2 regions of the Arenibacter antarcticus genome follow, and region 2 is predicted to be linked to the other one. Evidence: riboswitches for the same ligand, from Rfam matches in the RefSeq annotation. Region 2 holds a riboswitch; the other holds the start of a gene.
The links. A riboswitch is a leader RNA that binds a small molecule or an ion and turns the genes downstream of it on or off. The one in region 2 is predicted to bind thiamine pyrophosphate.

Region 1 (4,815 bases), 210 kb from region 2:
TTCTTTTTAGAATTGCAGGTTTTTAAAAATGTTAATTTTGAAAGTTCCATTTGGAGTACTAAAAGCTGAGCATTTGGGACTAGTATAACTATGAATCTCAGCTAATCAAACAAAAAGGCTTCCAATTTCTTGGAAGCCTTTTTTGATTTGTATTGTTGTTGCGCTTAATGCGTGATTTTAAAAACGGTTCCGTTGAGGTCTTCCGTTACGTAAAGCTCCCCGTTGGGACCTTGGGCCAAACCACAGGGTCTGTATTTTATAGGGCCGCTGGGGTTGGCCAAATCTATTCCGGCGAAGTTGTCGGCGAATATCTCCCAGTCGCCTACCGGCTTCCCATCTTTAAAAGGGGCAAAGGCCACAAAGTATCCTTTTTTTAGTTCAGGAGATTGCCCGTGAAAGGCAATAAAGGCGCCATTTCTATATTTTTCGGGGAACATGGTTCCAGTATAAAACAAAAGGTCGTTGGGTGCCAAATGTGCTGGAAACGCCATAACAGGATCTATGGCTTCTTCGCCTGCCGTTTTTTCTCCGTCACCACCGTATTCCGGGGCGAGCATTTTCTGTTTCTTAAACTGATCATAATAGACGTAGGGCCAACCGGCATCATCGCCTTCATGCAATTCATATAGTACTTCAGCAGGCAGTTCCGCACTGTGCTTTGGGGTATAATGCTCAGGGTAATAATCATGAAAAGCTCCGCGACCATGGACCGCTGCAAACAGGGAGTTGGTCTTAAAATTCCAAGCTGTGGCCACGGCATTTTTAATTCCGGTGGCATATCGTTTTCCATCTGCCAAGGACTGATTTAGCTTGTTGGCATTAAATTGCCAAATTCCGCCAGCGGAATCTAGGATAGTACAGGGCATTATACCCTTGCCAGAACCTTCTTCGCGACAGGAATCGTTCCAAGAGCCTATGGTTACATAAATATTGGATTGGTCATCCATCACAAAAGATTTGGCATTGTCTATGCCTTTGTCCGCCATTCCGTCCACTATCTTTTCGGGATTATCAATATCAATAATTTCTTCTTTCTCGTTTAATTTGTAACGGTAAATCGCAGAATTGGAGGAGGTGTATAGATAACCGTTTTTTATCAGTATTCCGGTCCCTGGAAAATCACTAAACGCTATTTTGTCGTCAATAGTCCCGTCCTGGTCCGTGTCTTTTAATAGTACAATTCCCTTTTCATCTTTTAGGGTAGCCCTATTAATGTAAATATCTCCATTTTTGGAAACCGTCATATGTCTTAGGTTTCCTAAATCTTTGGCGATTACTTCAATAGAAAATCCATCGGGAATTACTATTGCCGTTTCATTTATTGGGGGTTGCACTTTGTTTTTGGAATTCTGTTTGCATTGGGTGCTGAATAATGCCAATATTGTAATTATGGACAAGGGTACAATACGTTTAGCAATAATGTTCTTCATAAAATTGATTTCAAGGATTTTAATAAGGAGCTAAAGATAGTATTAGAATTTAATTTATGAATGAAAATTTCAATATTGAAGTAAACGGTTTTGTGTTTTTATATAATTTTTCGCACATCCTTCTTAATTTATCCTCAGAATAATCATAGCTTTGCTGCCTTAATGGGGTGCTTGCAAATTGTAGTAGGCTGAGATGATACCCAAGAGTACCAAAACTCTGTACCTGATCCGGATAATGCCGGCGTAGGGATTTCTAATTATGGATTTGTAAATCTGTAATTCTTCTCTTGGTTCATCGTCCCGTTTCATTGCACAAAAAAAGAACAATGATTGAGGATTTTTTTACACAACTTACTTGGTTGGAAGCATTGGGCACGGCTTTCGGAATTGTACAGGTACTACTAGCAAGGAATAACAATGTTCACAATTATTTATTTGGAATAGTGGCCATTATACTGGGGATATATGTACTGTATCACTCCAAGCTCTATGCAGATATACTATTGAGTCTATATTATTTTGTAATGAGTATTTACGGCTGGGTGTATTGGAAATTTGGAAAGCAAAAAGAAGTAAGCCCGATTTCCATTTCCAACACAGGGGAACATGTAAAGGCCCTCTGGATCGTATTGGGCTGTTTTCTTTTGATGGCCTATTGGTTGAGGTACCATACCAATTCGGATGTTCCCTTTTGGGATGCCATTGTAGTTGCATTTGCCTGGGCAGGAATGTGGCTAATGGCCAAACGAAAATTAGAGAACTGGATCTATCTCAATATAAGTAATATCATCTCCATTCCCCTGCTTTTTTATAAAGGCCTTTACATTTATGCAGGCTTAACCATATTTCTATTTTTGGTTGGAACTTCAGGGTATTTAAAATGGCGAACAATTGTTAGAAATGAAAGACAAGAAGAATATAGAGCAGCTTAGGGCGCTCTGCTTTAATGCAGATCAGTTCCCTCCGGAAATTTTAAATTGGATCCAAAAGGAAAATCTTTGGAATCTTTGGGTTCCAAAAAACTTAGGCGGATTGCAAATGACTCTCGTGGAAGGATTGGGGCTACTACAGTCCTTGGCAAAGATAGACGGAAGTTTGGGGTGGACTGTAACCCTGTGCAGTGGTGCCAATTTTTTTGTTGGAAATCTGCAGCCTCAGGTGGCCCGTGAAATTTTTGGCGCTACGGAAACCCCAGTATGCTTTGGCGGTAGCGGCGGAGTGTTTGGAACTGCAGTAAAACAGGGTGATTTCTATACTATTTCTGGGAGATGGCATTACGCCACCGGAGCATCCTATCTTACTCATTTTACGCTGAACGCAAAGATTTTGGAGCATGGGGAGGAATTACGCAATAAGGATGGCTCACCCATGATTCGCTCTTTTCTACTCCCTAAAAATGAGGTAGAAATTTTGGAGAATTGGAATACCATGGGTTTAAAGGCATCTGTGACGCATTCCTTTGATGTAAAAGAGGTTGTGGTTGATGAAAAATACAGCTTTGTTTACAATCAGGTGAACCTAGATTATCCGATCTTTAAAATTCCATTTTCTGCTTTTGCCGATTTAACCCTATGGGCCAATTATATTGGAATGGCTGCGCATTTTCTTGAGGGTGCTAGTGGGCTTATAACCAAGGAACAGTTGGCTACTTTTGAAATGCGCCTTCAGCAGGCCAATATGAAAATGATCTCCTTTGCCCAGGCCATTGAAACTACTATTACGGATCAAAATTCGTATGCTGAGGGTTTTTTGCAACACATCCATTCTGAGGCTGTAGGCTCCGTTCAAACCCTAACCAATTCCATTATTGAAATTTATCCTTACTTAGGCGTTTCGGCTAGCCGAGAAAATAATCAACTTAATCAGATCTTTAGGGATTATTTCACGGCCACCCAACATCATATTTTTACCAGAAAGAATTCTTAAAACGGTGCTGATCATTTAAGAAAATTATAACGACTTATTTTTCGTCTTACTGACTTATAATTTTATCTTGAGCTAAAACAAACAAATGGAATTAAAAGGTAAAATAGCCTATATAACAGGTGGATCAAAAGGGATTGGGTACGGAGTGGCCCAAAAGCTGTTACAAGCAGGGATGAAGGTCGCGATAAGTGGCAGGAATCTTGAATCGGTAAGGGCAGCTGCCAAGCAATTGGGGTCTAAAGAAAATGTGTTGGCGATAGCGTCAGATGTCACTAAGCTTGAAGATGAGCATACTGCGATATCCCAGATAATTGCTGAGTGGGGAAGTTTAGATGTGGTGCTCGCCAATGCAGGAGTTGGACATTTTGCACCCATAGATGAGATTTCTGACGAACATTGGCATCAGATGATCAACACCAATCTCAATGGTGTTTTTCATACCTTAAAAGCTTCCGTAAGCGCTTTAAAACAGAGTAAAGGGTACTATATCACCCTAGCGAGTTTGGCAGGAACCAATTTCTTTGCCAATGGAGCTGGATACAATGCCAGTAAGTTTGGTGTAGTAGGGTTTACCCAGGCGGCTATGTTAGATTTAAGACAATACGATATTAAAGTTTCTACCATTATGCCTGGATCCGTGGCGACCCATTTTAACGGGAACGAACCTGAGGCGAAAGACGCATGGAAAATTCAACCTGAGGATATAGGTGATCTGGTTTTGGATCTCTTGCGCATGAATCCTAGGACCTTGCCCAGTAAAATTGAGGTAAGGCCAACCCGACCTGACAAAAAATAGGTTATACCTCTTTTTCTATTAAGGGAATTTCTGGATTACAGATTTCAGATATCAGTTTATTTAATACAGTGGTAAAAAGGGCAATAGTTTCTTGGGTAATTTTGTTATCCTTGGTTCTGCTGCCCTTTTTTTCCTTTGTAGCAAAACTCAGTACCCCAGAATTTAAATTCTTAAAGGAAATTATACCTGCCTCTATGATTTGGATCGGCTTAGTGTCGTTATACATAAGTGCGTAACAGAGGAGCTGAAAGGCCTTGCTATAATCATAGTCCGCTACAATGGTATCCCAGTCCACTATTTCTACCTGAGGTTGGGTCACTCTCCCAGTTTTGTAATCTATAATTCTTAGTATTCCATCCTTTTCATCAATTCGGTCCAGCTTACCCTTCAAACTAACCGGAAATTCCACACCGGGGACGGATAGGTGTATGCTCAGCTTTTCTTCAATTCCTAAAATTCGGATCTTATGTTGTTTTATCGCCTCCAATTCTAGTGTTAAAAAATTGCTGATATACCTAAGTACGACTTGATATGCTATTAGATTTTTTCCTCTGGAGATATCGCCTTCAGCAAAACTTTTTGCAAAATGGTGTAAGACGGTGGCTTTTACCTGCCCTTTCATGGTCTGGATCATAGTTTGATCTAGAATCTGGTTCAGATAAG
Region 2 (4,815 bases):
AATCCCAGTCTATAGCTATCACCAACATTGGCGCGCAGTGCTCCACCTACATCGTTTAATTCCCCGGTAAGAACCAATTGATCTTTGTACTTCATATAGTACAAATTGGTGTTTAAACGAACTCCCGAAGAAATATGACGCCATCCCAATTCAAAATCGTCCAATTTTTCAGGTTTTGGATTTCCACCCTTATAATCGTTCCTATTGGGTTCCCTATTGGCCACGGCATAAGAAAGATAAAAATTGTGCTGGGCATTTAGGTCATAAGTAATTCCCGCTTTCGGATTAAAAAAATTAAAGGTATCGTCTACCAATCCTGTCTCCACTCCATTTGCGGTATATGCTATGTTCCTAAATTGTAAATCCCCATAAGCGCTCCAGTTCCTATTTAATTTATAATTGGCCTTAGCGTAAATATTCATATCACTCTTGGTAGAGGTATCATCATAGTACCTGCCCTTATAATCCTTATTGTTGGAAAAACGGGCCCATATAATTTCTCCAAAATGATCTCCAGAATAGTTATTCCATCCTCCACCTAGAATTACATCTAAACCTTCATTTCGATAATTGACAGAAAATGTTGTACCATAAAAGTCATTTTCCAACCACCTTCTACGGATCAAATCGGTTGCACTTACTGTTTCCCCGTCCTTATCAAAAGGGGTTATCCCATAAGTACTAAAATCATCATCTTCCTTATACTGTTCAAAATATCCTTCCCCGCGAGTGTAGTGCAAGGCTAGATTAGTGCTCCAGCTATCCGAAAGTTTTTGGTTCCAATGCAATTGAAAGTGATTCTGCTTATAGTCGTCCACCTCATTATCATAAAATTGGGTAACTCCATTTTCATCCGTATACTCTCCTGCAGTGTTGTAGGTGCGATTGTCGGCTAACTGCACCTTATCAATTCCGTTCCACGCCTGGTAGGTGGTTTGATGGCCCCCGAACATTAATGCCTTGATCAAGGTGCGATCATCCAAATAAGATCCTTGCAAAAAGTAGGAATTCAACTCAGAGGATGCCCTATCTATATACCCATCGGAGGTAATTCTGGACAATCGACCAGAAATCTCTATATGATCGTTAAGCACACCGGTGCTAAACTTTAAATTGTTCTTTAGCGTATTAAAACTGCCGACGGAAGAATTAATTTCACCATAAGCTTCATTGGAGACGGCATCGGTCAGGATATTTAAACTGGCCCCAAATGCTCCGGATCCGTTAGTGGAAGTCCCTACTCCCCTTTGTAGCTGAAGGCTTTGGGTAGAAGAGGCGAAATCGGGCATATTCACCCAAAACGATCCATGTGATTCGGAATCGTTGTACGGAATTCCGTTGATGGTCACGTTTACTCGGGTTCCATCACTACCCCTTACCCTGATCCCGGTATAACCAACTCCTGCCCCAGCATCTGATGTGGTAACCACTGCAGGCAGAAAATTCATTAGGATCGGAATATCCTGACCTAAATTCCTGGATTGGATCTGTTTCTTAGTAAGATTGGTGAAAGTAACAGGCGACTCTTTCGTAACGCGAATCGCAGATACCAAAACTTCATCTAAAGCAATTTGACTGCCTTCTAAAGAATCTTTTGGTTTTTCTTGGCCGAAGGCCGATAATACGACACCAAACATGGCAGCCGTTGTGAACATAGTTTTCATTCGTAATACATTTGTTACGAATAAAAGGGGCTATTATTCTTGTTAAAAATTGATTTTTGTTTTTTCCCGACCAAAAATTGTATCGAAAATAAAACGTAAGAAATTCCCGAACGCGATTTTCGCATCCCTTGGCAGCATTACCTGCCCAGGTTCCTTGGGTATAATCTCAGCCTACCGTAGCAAGCACCCCTTTGAGATGGGCACAAATCTACATCCCCTAAAATCAATTTCAAAATTAAAATCCACTTTTAATAATTAACTTTTTTTATAGACAGATAGAGGTGCAAAACCGTATTTTAGAAGCGGCACATTACACAGTAATTCAAAAATGAACAAAAGCAAAAACAAGTTTACCATCAAAATAATGTTCAGCTATTTTATGCTAGGAATATTAGCCTTAGTTGTCGGGTATTTCATAGTATCTGAAATAAAGGTATACGTATCTACTGAAATTAATGCTGAAAATGACTCCAAACTATTAAAAACAGGCTCTTTACTTACCGAATTATATCAGGCGGAAAGTCTCTCTAAATTGGCGCTTCAAAAAAAGACCTCTAAAAGTTTTACCGCCTACACCCAAAAGATAGATTCAATTTTTATCTCTATAGACTCCGTAAAACTACTGACTGACAATGACTATCAAAAAAAATTATTGGACAGTGTACAGGTATTGCTTAAAAAAAAGGTATTCAACAGCAATGAACTTTTACGATTAAAACGGAATAGCGAGGACAACAGTTCCATAGACAATGCCCTATTAGAACTAAGCAAAATTGAACAATCCATGGGAAAGCTCCCCCCAGAGAGTTTTAACCCAAACTACGCTGACTTACCAGAAAAATCTCGTGAAATTTTAAAAAATTACGCCGACTACCTCAGTGATAATGTCCCAAAAGATTCGCGAGACCGTGCTACGGCCTTAGAGATAGATTCCATTATTACCGCTTCAAAATTGCTATTGCAGGAAGCCAAACAGCAAAAAATTCAGACCTTCCGAACTTTAGCACAAAAAGAGATGGAACTCAGCAGGGCCGATCTGGAAATTTCTCAACAATTAAGAAGTATCATTTCCGCTTTTGAACAGGAAGTGATGGCGAAATCGTATGACGACAACTTAAAAAAACAGGACGCCCTTAAACGTAGTATACGGCTTGCCAGTGTTGCAGCCTTACTGGGATTTGCCATTGTAGGGCTCTTCACCTTTCTTATCACCAAGGATTATTGGAAGGTCCAATTGTTTCGGGAACAGTTGGAAAAAGAAAAGAAATTTTCTGAATCCCTATTAAAAAGCAGGGAACAACTAATAGCCACTGTAAGTCACGACCTCCGAACTCCGCTCAATACCATTACTGGGTATTCCGAATTGATGGAAACTACCGGGCTAACGGGACTACAGGTTTCCTATCTAAAAAATGTAAAATCGGCCTCCCATTACGTAGATAGCTTAGTAAACGATTTATTGGATTTTTCCAAGTTGGAGGCTGGAAAATTAAAAATTGAAAAATCTCCTTTTATATTAGTCGATCTTATCACTGAGACCGCCGAAAACTTAAAGGAACTTAATACTAGAAAGAAGATTGTATTACAATTGGAACTGGATCCCCGTTTAAATAATCCGGTATTAGGCGATGCCTTTAGGGTCCGACAAATTCTGACCAATCTAATCGGGAACGCTTATAAATTTACGGAGGAAGGTTTTGTGAAGATCACGGCAAAAATCATTCAGGAATCAGGCGACACCTACAAAACCCGAATTCAGATAATCGATTCAGGAATTGGAATAAAAAGAGAAAAACAAGAACAAATCTTTAAGGAATTTACTCAGGCCGAAGACCATACCGATAAAAAATACGGAGGTTATGGATTGGGACTTACCATTTCTAAAAAGCTCACGGAACTATTAGGTGGTAAGATTAGCTTAAATAGTCAGGAAGGAAAAGGCAGTACCTTTATAATTGAAATTCCTTTTGAGCTCGCTCAACTCCCCCTTGAAAAAAATGATATAATAGAAATATTACCACAAGACAACCTATCGCTACTAATTCTAGACGATGATCCGGCCATGTTAAAACTATTAAATGAGGTCTGTCAACACCTAAATTTTACGGCCCATACTTTTAGCAACTTTTATGAGATTGATAAAAGTGCAGATTTGGACTATGATATGGTGCTGACAGATATCCAAATGCCAAATATTAGCGGGTTTGAGGTTTTAAAGAAACTGCAAAGCGAGAATTACCTTCACTACCACGAACAGCCCATAGTAGCAATGACGGGAAGGAAGGATTTGAAAAGACAAGAATACCTACAGTCCGGTTTTGCAGATATTTTACAAAAACCCTTCTCCAAAGATCGATTTACAGCAATGCTTGGCGGACTATTTCCTGCTAGGATTCCTAAAGTTCAAGAAATGAATTCGGAAGGAAAAATCTGTTCAGATTCTAACTTGTTCAGTTTAGAGGTTATCTCTTCATTTTTGGGCGATGACAGGGGTGGAATTGCAGAGGTTCTCCAGACCTTTATTTCAGACACCGGTACAAGTCTGGAAAAATTAAAAAATGCTATGGAAACTTCTGAAAATGGCGAAATAAATACCATTGCCCACCGAATGCTTCCCATGTTCCGGCAACTAAAAACCAAGGAGATAATCCCACTTCTAGAACAATTGGAAACTCTAAAACCCCAGGAATTAAATACCAAAGAACTACGGCTTACCTACAGTAGCCTAAAAAATAAAACTACCGTGGTGATTTTAGCGATAAAGGCTTATTTGGCTAAAGATCCAAATTATAGTGGTTAATCTTATTATAGAGGGTCTTCCTTGTAATCTGGAGTAATTTTGCCGCTTTAGACTTATTAAAATTGGACTGTTTTAAGGCCCTGACAATTTGATCCTTTTCATAATCTGCCTTAGAGAATTTTTCATCAGAAAAATCAATTTCCTTTGTTTTATGCACTTCCTTAGGTAAGGTTTCCTTTTCCACAAAATCCCCTGTAGTCAATAGCACTGCTCTTTTAATTACGTTCTGTAGCTCCCGGAGATTACCTGGCCAATGATATTTTCCAAAAATAGCAATTACTTCCTCTGAGAACCCCTGAATATCCTTTTCCAAGGACCTATTGGCCTTCTGCAAAAAATAGTCTGCAAATT

Region 1: another riboswitch for thiamine pyrophosphate. It lies ahead of pnuC (nicotinamide riboside transporter PnuC); the one in region 2 lies ahead of KCTC52924_RS08015 (TonB-dependent receptor).

The regions. Positions count from the first base shown of each region.
Region 1 is NZ_CP166679.1:1,747,641-1,752,455, forward strand. It holds gene KCTC52924_RS07205 (sorbosone dehydrogenase family protein) at 165-1,430, opposite strand; TPP riboswitch at 1,585-1,697, shown strand; gene pnuC (nicotinamide riboside transporter PnuC) at 1,757-2,362, shown strand; gene KCTC52924_RS07215 (acyl-CoA dehydrogenase) at 2,331-3,356, shown strand; gene KCTC52924_RS07220 (SDR family oxidoreductase) at 3,442-4,152, shown strand; gene KCTC52924_RS07225 (PD-(D/E)XK nuclease family protein) at 4,154-4,815, opposite strand, start outside.
Region 2 is NZ_CP166679.1:1,959,830-1,964,644, reverse strand. It holds gene KCTC52924_RS08015 (TonB-dependent receptor) at 1-1,655, opposite strand, end outside; TPP riboswitch at 1,772-1,866, opposite strand; gene KCTC52924_RS08010 (ATP-binding protein) at 1,993-4,464, shown strand; gene KCTC52924_RS08005 (sigma-54 dependent transcriptional regulator) at 4,439-4,815, opposite strand, start outside.